3 regions of the Caballeronia eucalypticola genome follow, and region 1 is predicted to be linked to each of the others. Evidence: predicted binding sites of a transcription regulator. Region 1 holds the regulator's gene; each other region holds the start of a gene.
What was found. The regulator LexA, encoded in region 1, represses DNA repair genes until DNA is damaged. The targets are predictions, from matches to a motif close to ACTGTATNNNNATACAGT.
Positions count from the first base shown of each region.

Region 2: the regulator LexA is predicted to act here: its motif matches at 2,230-2,247, upstream of imuA (translesion DNA synthesis-associated protein ImuA).
Region 3: the regulator LexA is predicted to act here: its motif matches at 2,585-2,602, upstream of recA (recombinase RecA).

Region 1 is NZ_JBLKRU010000003.1:176,555-180,855, forward strand. It holds gene nodI (nodulation factor ABC transporter ATP-binding protein NodI) at 1-58, opposite strand, end outside; gene ACMX25_RS05165 (universal stress protein) at 460-966, shown strand; gene ACMX25_RS05170 (DUF2939 domain-containing protein) at 1,050-1,691, opposite strand; gene ACMX25_RS05175 (hypothetical protein) at 1,849-2,235, opposite strand; gene lexA (transcriptional repressor LexA) at 2,398-3,054, opposite strand; gene ACMX25_RS05185 (sulfate ABC transporter substrate-binding protein) at 3,348-4,301, shown strand, end outside.
Region 2 is NZ_JBLKRU010000058.1:36,381-40,681, reverse strand. It holds gene ACMX25_RS36175 (error-prone DNA polymerase) at 1-82, opposite strand, end outside; gene ACMX25_RS36170 (Y-family DNA polymerase) at 89-1,582, opposite strand; gene imuA (translesion DNA synthesis-associated protein ImuA) at 1,512-2,219, opposite strand; gene ACMX25_RS36160 (DUF72 domain-containing protein) at 2,372-3,289, shown strand; gene ACMX25_RS36155 (translation initiation factor Sui1) at 4,247-4,301, shown strand, end outside.
Region 3 is NZ_JBLKRU010000008.1:195,140-199,440, forward strand. It holds gene ACMX25_RS12430 (sensor histidine kinase) at 110-1,687, opposite strand; gene ACMX25_RS12435 (response regulator) at 1,712-2,455, opposite strand; gene recA (recombinase RecA) at 2,682-3,758, shown strand; gene recX (recombination regulator RecX) at 3,775-4,301, shown strand, end outside.

The DNA of each region.
Region 1 (4,301 bases):
CCGGCGGCCGGGTGGTGTCGCTGGGAAAGTCTTTAGGAAACACTGCTGCATCTGACATGCGCAAACTCAGGTGTTGGGTCTGATTTAGGTCCGAAGACAAGCTAACTAGTTTAATCGATTGCACCAACGAGGCGCGTCCCTCTGTCTGACCTGCACAGCAAGGGCGCACGGAGGTTGTTTTTCGGCTGCAGAGCCCTTTCGCGACGCTCCAATTAATTGCCGGGAAGCCCACCCAGCAAGGGATTCGCGGACCTGGCACGCTGTCCGCTTGGCGTTTCGCGGACGACTGGACCGCATTAGCGTTTTCCATCGTTGCCACCGTTTCAACGACGCACCATGATGAAGGCAACGCGGCCCGGGCTTTTGTCGCCCGCCCGGTCCACGGGGCAGAACTTGCAACACTTGACGACCGTCTTTTCGATGCCCTTTGCTGCCCTCGTTGCAGCGCGGAGAACCACCATGGCGAGCTACCGAAAAATCCTGCTGTGTTACGACGGCTCCCGCGAAGGGCGTAAGGCGTTACGTGACGGCGCGAATCTGGCGCTCGACCTGAAAGCCGAAACGCACGTGCTTGCCGTTGTCGACATGCGTTCCAGCATCGCCCAAAGCGCAGGCCTTCTCACCGATATGGCGTGCGGCCGTTTTGAGGACGCCGCCCGGGACATCCTGCGCGAAGGCGTGGAATGGCTGACCGAGCGGGGCGTGCCGGCGCAGGGCCACTTTGCGTTTGGGCATCCTATCGATGAAATTGCCGGGCTCGCTCAGAGCTTGCAGGTGGATTTGGTCGTGGTGGGGCATCGGTGCCGCACGGGCCTTGCGCGCTGGTGGATGGGCTCGGGCAACACGCCGCTGATGGATCGGGTGTCTTGCAGCATTTTAGTGGCGGTGTCGCCGACGGGTACATCCGCCGAACAGGAGGACGCTGCGCACGCGGCGAAGCCCGTGAAGGCCGAGGTGAGTGCCTGATAAGTAGATGGCTAAGCGGGTCCCGCTGGCCGCCCGCAGCAACCGGATAGCGTTCGGTTGCTGCGGTGAATCTGCTGGCTCGCCTAACTGTCGTTCAGTTCCACGGCGACCAGTTTCCAAGAGAACAACCCGTATCGCCGAAGAATGGCTGAATAGCGTGCTTCGCCGGTGCCATGCTGGTAATTCACCGCGAAAGTATTAAAACTTCGATACCCCGCCGTGGTTTGAGGCGGCGGTTTCGGTGCGGATGGCGCAGCGGCGGCAGGCGCCGGTTGAGCGGGCGCGAGCGGCGGCGCTTGCGCGGCTTCCGGAGACGCAACTACAGCGCCATTGGCCTCCGCCGGAACCGGCGGTTTCTCGCCAGGATCACCTCTTGGCGGTATGCCATTGAGAATAGCCGCCACGCCGTCGGGCGTTGCATACGAATCGACCAGTGGGCCGACTAGCGCCGCGCCAATCATGGCGCCGATTATCGCTAACGGATTGCCGCTTTTCTGTATATCGATTCTTCGGGTCAGCAGCTGCCCGACCTGGTCCTTCAGGCTTTCACGTAGCAACGGAAAGTCGACGTACTGATTCACGGTCTGAACGTCACGGGCGTCGGCGGCACGTTTTAGCCGATCGAGGGCAATATAGGGCGACGCATAAATCACACCGAGAACCGCCACAACAATAACAACCAACAACGCAATAACAACGGACTTGCTGGTACGGGACAAAGGCATACGCGTGGGGACCTTTTGGCTGATGAGGTAGACGCGGCTCGAAATGCAAGAGTTGTGGCCAAACGAAAGGCCTAACGAGAGACCTTGGACGACTCAACCATTGAATGGACCGCACCGGCGCCAGAACTATCCCCGCGAATTCACCGCGCCTTAAATATCAGGCGAACAATCCATCTTCAACGCCTGCGCGTTCCTCGTCGATGCAGCGGTCGATCATGCGCGATACCGCTTCGATATTGCCCACCATGATGACCCGCGACTCACCGCGATAAACCCGCACGGGTGCACGTTGCTCGGACTGCGTATGCACCGATGTACTCAACGATACCCGGGCGAACGCCGGTTGCCGCGATGGCAAGACTGGCAATTCGATGAAGAGATCAGGCGTGTCAGCAGGTTTTTGTGTCTTGCAGGAAATCAGCGAGCGCAGATGCCGCAAACGGCCAAATTCCCGGAATTGGCGAAACGAAAGGGGTGCGCGTGCTGCCGGCGCAAACGATGCGGATAAAAAAGAAGCAGAAAACAACCGGGCGAATCGTTCCATGATGTTTCTCCGATAACCGATGACAACCGATGAGAATAGGGCGCGCGCCGGTTCCTCGCGAATGCGATGTCCGTCACGCTTTATGGGGCTGGAATTCAAGCGCAGCGCGGCTGGGGAGAAGATCCACCGCCGCCCTGCAAATCAGAAATCAACAATCAGAAATCAAAGCTCGCCGGAGCGGATCAACCCGACCGCAATACCTTCCAGCGCAAAGTCGTCACTGCCTGATGCAACGAAGATATTCTCGTAATCAGGATTTTCAGCGATCAGTTCAACGCCATCTGGACGACGTTTCCAGCGTTTCACCGTGACGTCGTCGCCGAGTCGTGCCACGACGATCTGCCCGTCCTTCGCCTCGTTTTTCTTCTGTACGGCGAGCAGATCACCGTCGAAGATGCCTGCGTCGCGCATGGAAAGACCGCGTACCTTCAACAGATAGTCCGGCTTGCTGGAGAACAGTGCCGGGTCACAGGCGTAATGCTGGGAGATATGTTCCTGCGCAAGGATCGGGCTACCGGCCGCCACGCGCCCGACCAGCGGCAACGACAATTGCATGATGCTGGCGTGCGGCAACGTGAACTGGTGAGGGCCGTCGTCAAGACTGCCATTAGTCAGCAAACGAATGCCGCGCGATGAACCCGCAGCCAGCTCGATCACCCCTTTACGCGCCAGCGCCCGAAGATGCTCTTCGGCGGAGTTAGCCGAGCTAAAACCGAGTTCAGCCGCGATCTCGGCGCGCGTGGGCGGAAACCCCGTACGTTCGATAGCGCGCTGGATCAGTTCGAAAACCTCTTGCTGTCGCGCAGTCAGTTTGCTCATTTTGGTCACGTGCATTTGCCCCTTTATGGCCGGTCGTCCACTGTATGGATGAACAGATGCCTGTAGTTTTATACAGTATTCGGCGCTTTTCAAGCTTTACTTTAAGTTCGACGTCGTCAGAACCACACAGAGGCCCCAAACACGGTGCTCCAGCGGCTCTTTGATGGCCGCAACGCCGCTTCCAGTCTTCATTAGCACTTTTTGATCTAAAAGAATGAATAACAATTATTTTTAATAATGAAAGCCCGTCGATAGACTCGGCTGCTCAAACACATAAGACGGGGAGCGGGGCAATGCTGAGTCGGAATTCGGGGTGGGGCGCACGGGCAAGGAAGCTGGTTGCCACGACGGTGATCGGGGCCGCGTCGGCGACCGGGATGATCGTGGGAACGATCTCGCTGGCGCACGCCGACACGTCGTTCCTTAACGTGTCGTATGACCCGACGCGTGAGCTGTACCAGGACTTCAATCAGGCTTTCGGCAAGAAATGGAAGGCTGAAACCGGAGAAACCGTCACGTTCAAGCAGTCGCACGGCGGCTCAGGCGGTCAGGCGCGCTCGGTTCTCGACGGTTTGCAGGCCGATGTAGTGACTCTGGCGCTGGCCTATGACATCGATGCGCTCGCGGGCAAGGGGCTCGTGGCGCAAGACTGGCAGAAGCGCTTGCCGGACAACGCGTCGCCGTACACATCGACAATCGTGTTTCTCGTGCGCAAGAGCAACCCGAAGCAGATCAAGGACTGGCCGGACTTGCTCAAGCCGGGCGTGTCTATCGTGACGCCGAATCCGAAGACATCCGGTGGCGCGCGCTGGAACTATCTCGCGGCATGGGCGTACGCAGAACATCTGCCGGGTGGCAACGCGACGACCGCCAAGGAATTCGTGACCAAGCTTTATAAGAATGCCGGCGTGCTGGATTCGGGCGCGCGGGGTGCGACCACCAGTTTCGTGCAGCGCGGGCAGGGCGACGTGCTGATCGCGTGGGAAAACGAGGCGTTCTTGTCGCTGAAGGAATTTGGCTCGGACAAGTTCGAGATCGTGGTGCCGTCGGTGAGCATCCTGGCTGAACCGCCGGTCGCCGTAGTCGACAAGGTCGTGGATCGTCACGGCACGCGCAAGCTGGCCGAGGCGTACCTGAAGTATTTGTACAGCGAGGAAGGTCAGGAGATCGCGGCACGCAACTTTTATCGGCCGCGTTCCACTGCCGTTCCTGCTGCGCTGACGAAGCAGTTCCCGAAGATCAAGCTC
Region 2 (4,301 bases), on a different contig from region 1:
GCGATGCCCCGTGCAGGAACGTGAAGTTGGAAAACGCGAAAAGCTCCGCATACGCGGGCAGCATGGAGAAGGTGGTATCCACGGCGCATCATCCAAACAGGCCGTGGAGAAACCAGCGCGGATCTTCGGCGTCAGCACTGCCAGGCCGCTCGCGATAAATCCAGTAGCAACTTTGATCGCTGGCTTGCGCGACGAAATAATCGCGGCTCATCAAATTACTGTCGAACCATCCCGCTTCGATGCGCTCCGCCGGCGACACCAGTTTCAGCGACGACCCATAAAACGGCCGATGATTTTTCATCATCAATTGCAGGGGCTTTTCAAGCAGCCAAGCTGGACGCGGCAGATCGGACGGCACGGCTTCCAGCTTTTGAGGACGGGTGGTATCGGCGACGGAGATCCATCGATTAGCCTGTTCAGGCCGGTAATCCGATGAAGGCGCCGCACGCAGTACGTTGTCGGCGCCCAGCCGCGCAACCAGCAATTCCAGCAAACGGTTGTGGTCTTCAGGCGAGCCGCCGGGTTCGGGAAAAAGCGTCTCGGTAGGCGGCTCGGCGGGCTGTATTTTTGCGGCGCTCAGACGCAGCGCGATCACCGGCGCCACGAGTTCCGTGCGGCCAAGCCGCTCCTTGAACAAGCGCACCAGATGTTCTTCGTGCCAGGTGGGTTCGGCGAGCGCGATCTGGATAACGGTGGGGTCGATAGCATCGCGGCCGCGCTCGTGTTCCAGCGTGAGCGTGGCGTGCGTGAGCGCCAGTTGCTGCGCGCTAAGCCAGCCGCACAATTGCACGATCAACCGGCGCGCGGAAAACAGCATGGCTTCAGCGTGCTCAATGCGATCGGGCAACTCGATGCGCGCGCTGAAAGCCGGCGGCACAGCCAGCCATTCGTATAGCTCGGGCGCGAGTCCATAAGCGCGATCGAGCGAATCCAGCAGCGCGACGCCGCAACGCTTTTTAAGCCCCGCACGCGGCAGGCGGCGGATGTCATTCAGTGTCTTGCAACCCAGCCCGTTGAACCAGTCCGCGAACGCACGCACTTCCGGCGCGGCCTGGAACGGCAGCGTTCCGAGCTTGCGTTCAAGCGACGCCATTTTCAGCACGCGCCGCTTGCCGAGATTCGCGTTCCGGGTGCTTTTGGCCAGCAGCCACGCGCCCTGGCCGGTCGGCGCCGTGCTAAGGCGTGCCGTCACGCCGATGGCATCGACAATGTCTCGTATCTGATGACATAGCCGCACGATGCCGCCGAAGAGCCGCAGGCTCGCCGTGACGTCGATAACAATGGTTTCCTCATCGCAAAGCGCGACCATGGGTGAGAATTTCATCGACGAAAAAGCTACCTCGCGCATCAAGTCATTTTCTTTACTCAGCTCGCGCTCGAACATGAGGGTGTCGGGCGAGAGCGTGAGGACGCCGCCGCGTTTCATGCCTACGCACACGCCGGCCTCGCGAGCGCCTTGGTCTCCGATAAAGACCGTGTCTCGGTCGAGGACGACGCAGCCATGTTCGGGCCTACGCGACCAGCGTGGACGGAACACTTCCAGCGACAACCGGGGTAGATGTATGCCGACGTACACGGGCATGGGGACTCATTAGAACGGGAGAGGGTTGCAGGGTGACGGACAGCCTTTCGGCGCGGATCGGGCCTTTGCGCTTGATGATGTCGACAGCAATACCGTCGCCGGCCGGCCGCACGCACAGCCTCAGCGTGGCCGGTGACGAGTCCGCCGCGCTCGCGAGCGGCCGCACCATCAGGAATAGCGTTTCAGAGGATTGCGCGGCCATGTGGAGGCGCCGCAGCGACTCCGTGCGCGCGTATTGCTGCCAGAAGATGAGCGCGCCGCAGCTGCCGGTCTTGAGGATTTGCTCGGCTGACCACAATGCGTCAGCCAGTTTCGATGCACGCACCTGGAGCAGCTTTTCGAGCGGCACACCCAGGTATGCAAAAGCGAGAGAATTTGGACTATGAGGTGGTTGCACCAAGGCGATAGGGCGGCGGCTCACTGCGGCGAGCGCCGGGCGTAACAGCCTGACTTCGCCCACGCCCGGCTGCTGCACCAGCAACTCGATCAGGGTGCCCAGCGGCCAGCCGCCGCCCGGCAGCTCGGCCGACAGCATGGCGTAGCCCGTGTCGACCGTTTGCCCATGCGAGCGCGCGAGCTGCGACCCGCGCCACAAGGCGGGGTGGATGTCTTCGACGTTCTGGAGCAAGGCTGACATGGCAAATTTACCTGTATGGATGTACAGTACTTTACCTTGAATTCGGTTGAGCCTGAACTGCCCCTTTTAAAAGGCAGGGAGAAAAACGGGGAGGGAAATATGACCTGTGAATGTGGCAAAAGATGCGGCAAAAATGGTAGGGAGAATGCACGGTGACCATCATGGTTGGCACGGCTTCGTGGACGGACCCCACGCTGATCAAGTGCAAGCGTTTTTATCCGCCCGGCTGTTCGAGCGCGGAGGCGCGGTTGCGTTATTACGCGTCCGTTTTCCCTTTGGTGGAGGTCGATTCCAGCTATTACGCCATGCCGAACGCCGCGAATTCGGTGTTGTGGGCTGAGCGGACACCGCCGGAGTTCGTGTTCAACATCAAGGCGTTCCGCTTGTTCACGGGGCATCAGACCGCACGCGACATGTTTCCGCCGGACATGCAGCCGCACCTGCCGCAGAACGGCAAGACGAGCCTGTATTACAAGGATTTGCCGGATGAGTTGCAGCAGGAATTATGGTGCCGGTACTTTGAAGCCGTTGAGCCGCTTCGTGCGGCCGGTAAGCTCGGCGCCGTGCATTTTCAGTTCGCGCCGTGGGTGATCTGCAATCCCCATGGCATCAGGCATGTCGAGCACTGCGCAGACGTCATGAGCGCAATGGACGGCTACACCATGGCAGTTGAGTTTCGCAACCAGACTTGGTTCGACGCAAAACGCCGCGATTCCACATTGGCTATGGAACGTGAGCGCGGGCTGGTGAATGTGGTGGTGGATGAACCGCAAGGGTCGAGTAACAGCATCCCTGCTATTTGGGAAACAACGCATCCGCGGCTGGCGTTGATTCGCATGCACGGACGCAATCAGGATACGTGGAATATCAAGGGCGCGGTTGCATCATCGTCGAGATTTAACTATGAGTACAACGACGATGAACTTGATTCGCTCGCTAGTCACATTATCGAAATTTCGAAGGCGGTTGAATTGACGCATGTGGTTTTTAATACCAACTATGAAGACCAGGGGCAGAAGAATGCGCTGAAGTTGATGGGCATTTTGGGGGCGAACGCAATATCGGTCTGATCGTTTCGTTCGCACTTTGGGGTTGAGGGTTGGGGTTCGTGCTGGGTTCTGGGGTTAGTGGTCTGGTTCAATGCCGGGTTGCACGGGTTCTGGCGTTTGCGGTGGAAGTCAATGCCGGGTTGCTGCTTTTCAGGTCTTTGCGGGTTCGGTGTTAGCGGATTTCTTTATCACTATTAGCCACTGCGCGTGGCGGCGCGTCATTTCTTTGTCCAAAGCGACAAAGAAACGAAGCAAAGAAAACGCTTTCACCGCTCTACCCTAAGTGTCCACAGCGTGCAGTTTTGATTCATGGGTGCCCCAAAAGCACGGTGCTCGCCAGAGCTTAGGATGTGTGAAACCCTCCTTCTCGCGAATCCTGACAGTAAAACGCTTCGCCCCGTACGCTCTCGGGCAAGCACCAATGACTGAACCCGCCTAAGGAGCACCCCGCGCTATCCGCTGAAAACCTTCCACCGAATTTGTACGCATGCAGAACCATTTTTTAAACCACCCAGAAATGGATCTGCAGAATGCATAAAGCCTGACCCGGCAAATAACAATGCAAACTCATAGCTAACCCGCGAAGCACCACATCGGCAAATACGCGTGAGGCCGTGTGGGTCCGTGGAACACGGGTGCTAGCCCGAGAGCGTACGGGGCGAAGCGTGTTAATGTCAGGATTCGCGAGAAGGAGGGTTTCACACATCCGTGGCTCTGGCGAGCACCGTGCTTTTCGGGTACCAATGAAATAAAACTGCACGCTGTGGACACTTAATTTTTAGAGAGGTGAAAGCGTTTTCTTTGCTTCGTTTCTTTGTCGCTTTGGACAAAGAAATGACGTGCCGCCACGCACAGTGGCTAATAGTGATAAAGAGAAAACTCGACTCACGCAGACCACTAACACCGAAAGCACCAACCCGGCATTGACCCCGACCGCTAACCCCAGAACCCGTGCAACCCACCACTAACCAACCCACGATGAAGACCAGTGAAAAAAGCAGAGCAAATGGTGGTCTTGTCTATTCCACCGATG
Region 3 (4,301 bases), on a different contig from region 1:
TCTTGTCTTCCTATTGCTCTAAATTCAGCAAATATGCAATCTTCTACGTCAATAAATTGGCTAACATCCGTTTAAATCGGTTTCTGAAAATATGAAGGGCCAGCCTCGATCAGGGTTTGTCCCGGGCAGGATAAACCCGCTTTAAGCCCACTCGTACAAGCGTTCCTGCTTGTCGCGGTGCTTCGCTGTACACGTGATCGTCTATATCGAGGGTGCCGCCGTGCATCGTCACGATCTCCCGGACGATTGCCAGACCCAGTCCGCTGCCATCGCCTTCGCGACCGAGAATGCGATAGAACCGTTCCACCACGCGCCCCCGTTCCGCTTCAGGAATGCCCAAACCCGTGTCTTCCACTTCGAGAAAGACGTGCCGCGTATCGGACTCGTCGGTGCGAACACGGACCGTGATTCGGCCGCCCGGTGGCGTGTAGCGAATGGCGTTATCGATAAGATTCGACAGCATTTCGCGCAACATCACCGCATTGCCTTCAACCTCGACCGGATTCGGCGGTTCCTCATAGCCAATGTCCATCCGTTTGGCCAACGCGGCCTGCACCCAGTCGCGCACGGCGAGCCGCGCGAGATCGGTCAACTCCACGCGCGAGAAAATCTGCCCCGACATCCGGTTCTCCGCCCGAGCGAGCGCAAGCAGTTGCGTCACCAGTCGCGCCGCGTGCTCGGAACTCGTAGCTATCTGTTCAAGCGAGCGCTGCACTTCCGCCGATACGTCCTGCCGCAACGCCAGCTCCGCCTGCGTCCTCAAACCCGCGAGCGGCGTCTTCATCTGATGCGCGGCGTCGGCTATGAACCGCTTCTGCAACTGCATGTTCTGCTCGAGCCGGTTGAGCAGATCGTTGAACGACGCCACCAACGGCGCGATTTCCGGCGGCGCGCGGCTTGCTTCGAGCGGTGAAAGATCATCGGGACGACGGGCGCGAATATTCGCTTGCAGAGCATGCAGCGGCGCGAGTCCGCGCGACAACCCGAACCAGACCAGCACGATAGCCAGCGGCAAGATCACGAACTGCGGCAGGATCACGCCCTTGATGATGTCGTTGGCCAACTGGCTACGTTTATCGAGTGTCTCGGCCACCTGGACCAGCACCGGGTGAGAGAGCGTCGGTGCTTCCACCGTCGTATAAGCGACGCGGATATCGTTGCCGCGCAGCACATCGTCACGGAACTCCACGATGCCGGGTTGCGGCCGGTCATCGTCGTGAGGCAAGGGCATATCGGCGTCGCCACCTACGAGTTCGCCGCGCGTACCCAGCACCTGGAAAAACACGCTGTCCACGTTGTCCGCGCGCAGGAAGTCGCGCGTGGCGTTCGGCAGCCGCAACTCCGCGACGCCGTTCACCGGCGCGATCTGCCGCGCGAGCACGTACGCATCCGTCTCCAGCGCGCGGTCGAATGGCCCGTTGGCAATCGACTTGGCGACGAGATACGTGACCGCAATGCTCATGGGCCACAGGAGCAGCAGCGGCGCGAGCATCCAGTCCAGGATCTCGCCGAATAGCGAACGCGGTGCGGGCTCGCCGTCGGGCTCGAGCTCGTCGGGCGGCGCGAACGGATTCGCATAACGCGCGTCGCGGGATGCGTCGGGATCGGCTTCCGGCAAATCCGGCGGAGCACGTGACAGCTCGCGCAACGCCGGAGCGGCGCGCTCGGGGGATGCTGGCGAGCCCATGGCGTGATTACTCGTGGTTACGTGTTACTTGTGCTGCGGGCTGGGCGAGACAGGCTCGTCGGCGTTTGCCGGGGAGGGCGGTACAGAGGCGGCCACCGCGGCAACGGCTTTTTCAAGGCTATAGCCTAACCCGCGAACGGTTATGATCCGCGCCCCGCCGGGCTCGATTTTTTTTCTTAGCCGATGGACATAGACTTCGATCGCGTTATTGCTGACTTCCTCGCCCCACTCGCAAAGGTGGTTGACGAGCTGTTCCTTCGAGACCAGCCGGCCAACCCGTTGCAACAGGACTTCAAGCACGCCGAGTTCACGTGCCGATAACTCGATGACCTGGTCGTTGATCGACGCAATCCGCCCGACTTGATCGAACGCGAGCGCGCCATGTTTGACAACGGTCGGACCGCCGCCCGCGCCGCGCCGCGTAAGGGCGCGCACGCGGGCTTCGAGCTCGTTCAGCGCGAACGGTTTGGCCATGTAATCGTCGGCGCCGAGGTCGAGGCCCTTGACGCGTTCGTCGACACTGTCGGCGGCTGTCAGGATAAGCACGGGCATCTGGGAGTTGCGGGCTCTGAGGCGTCGCAGGACCTCCAGGCCGGACATCATCGGCAAGCCTAGATCAAGGATCAAAAGGTCGAAAGTCTGGAGCGAAAGTGCGTTGTCGGCGTCCACGCCGTGCCGCACGTGATCCACGGCATAGCCCGATTGGCGGAGTGATCGAATGAGACCATCCGCGAGTATGCTGTCGTCTTCGGCAATGAGGATTCGCATCGTAGTGTGCGCAAAAAGCATTGCCGGCACCGCAATTCGCCCGGCGCGGCGGTCTCCAGGTGTAGTGGTGTTTCGCATGGGTCGAACGTGGCGCTGAAACTACGCGCTTCGATCGGACTTGCAAAAACACCTGTTTTTTTATACAGTGTCTGCAGCAGTGCGCCCAGCAGGAAAAAACTCCCAAGGGCATGCGCCAGACGCCGTTCATCATAGCAAAGGACGATTCATGGAAGATAGCAAGAAAGGCCCGGGCGGGATGTCTGCAGAGAAGAGCAAGGCGCTTGCCGTCGCGCTCGCGCAGATCGAGAAGCAATTCGGCAAGGGGTCGATCATGCGACTCGGCGCTGGCGAAGCCATTGAAGACATTCAAGTGGTGTCGACCGGTTCGCTCGGACTGGATATTGCATTGGGCGTTGGGGGCTTGCCGCGTGGACGCGTAGTGGAAATCTACGGTCCGGAATCGTCGGGCAAGACCACGCTGGCCCTGCAAGTGATTGCGGAAATGCAGAAGGTCGGTGGCACGGCAGCGTTTATTGACGCGGAACACGCGCTTGACATCGGTTACGCGCAAAAGCTCGGCGTGAGTCCGTCGGACCTGCTGATCTCGCAGCCGGACACGGGCGAACAGGCGCTGGAAATCTGCGATGCACTCGTGCGCTCAGGTTCCATCGACATGATCGTGATCGACTCGGTCGCGGCGCTGGTGCCGAAGGCTGAAATCGAAGGCGAAATGGGCGACTCGTTGCCTGGTTTGCAAGCACGTTTAATGTCGCAGGCGCTGCGCAAGTTGACCGGCACGATCAAGCGCACAAACTGCCTGGTGATCTTCATCAACCAGATCCGCATGAAGATTGGCGTGATGTTCGGCAATCCGGAAACCACCACGGGTGGTAATGCGTTGAAGTTTTATGCATCGGTGCGTCTGGACATTCGCCGTATCGGTTCGATCAAGAAGAACGACGAAGTGATCGGCAACGAAACGCGCGTGAAGGTGGTGAAGAACAAGGTTGCGCCGCCGTTCCGCGAAGCCATCTTCGACATCCTCTACGGTGAAGGTATCTCGCGTCAGGGTGAAATCATCGACTTGGGCGTGCAAGCCAAGCTGGTGGATAAAGCCGGCGCCTGGTACAGCTACAACGGCGAGCGGATTGGCCAAGGTAAGGACAACGCACGTGAATTCCTGCGTGAGAATCCTGAAATGGCGCGCGAAATCGAAAATCGGATTCGCGAGTCTCTGGGCGTCAATGCAATGGCCGACGCACTGGCACCGGGTGTTGCCGAAGTGGCGGATGAAGAAGAATGAGTTTTAGGCGGTAAAGATGATGCGCAGCAAGAGCCGGTTCGGATCAAAAACCGGTCGCGATTCAAATCGTGACGCGGAGCAGGACGTAAAGGAAGATCCGGACGGCTCGAACTCCATCAGTGACGAAGACGAAAGTCTCGGCGCCGAGGAAGGGGTTGATCGCTATGAGAGAAGTAGCGATCGATTCCGCGCAGCAGCAAGCGAACGCGCCGGTGCGGAGGGATCTGCGCCGGCGCGTCGTTCGTTTGGAAACAGCTTCTCGAAGAGCGGCGGGGCTTCTGGCGAGAAGAGCGTAAGCACTGGATTTAGTAAGGGCGGTGGGTTTTCAAGCGGCAAGAGTGCTGGCAGCAGCAGTGGTAACAGTAGCTTTGCCAGGAAAAGCAGCTTTGGGCGCGTAGGCGATTCAAGCCTGTCGTCTCGCACTAGCAAAGCTGAGGCAATTGCCGCGAGTTTAAAAGAGGCTGACGGAGCAACGACGGAGGACAGCGAGCCGGTGTATGAACGGTCGAGTGATCGTGCATATCCGAAGCGCGGATCGTTCGG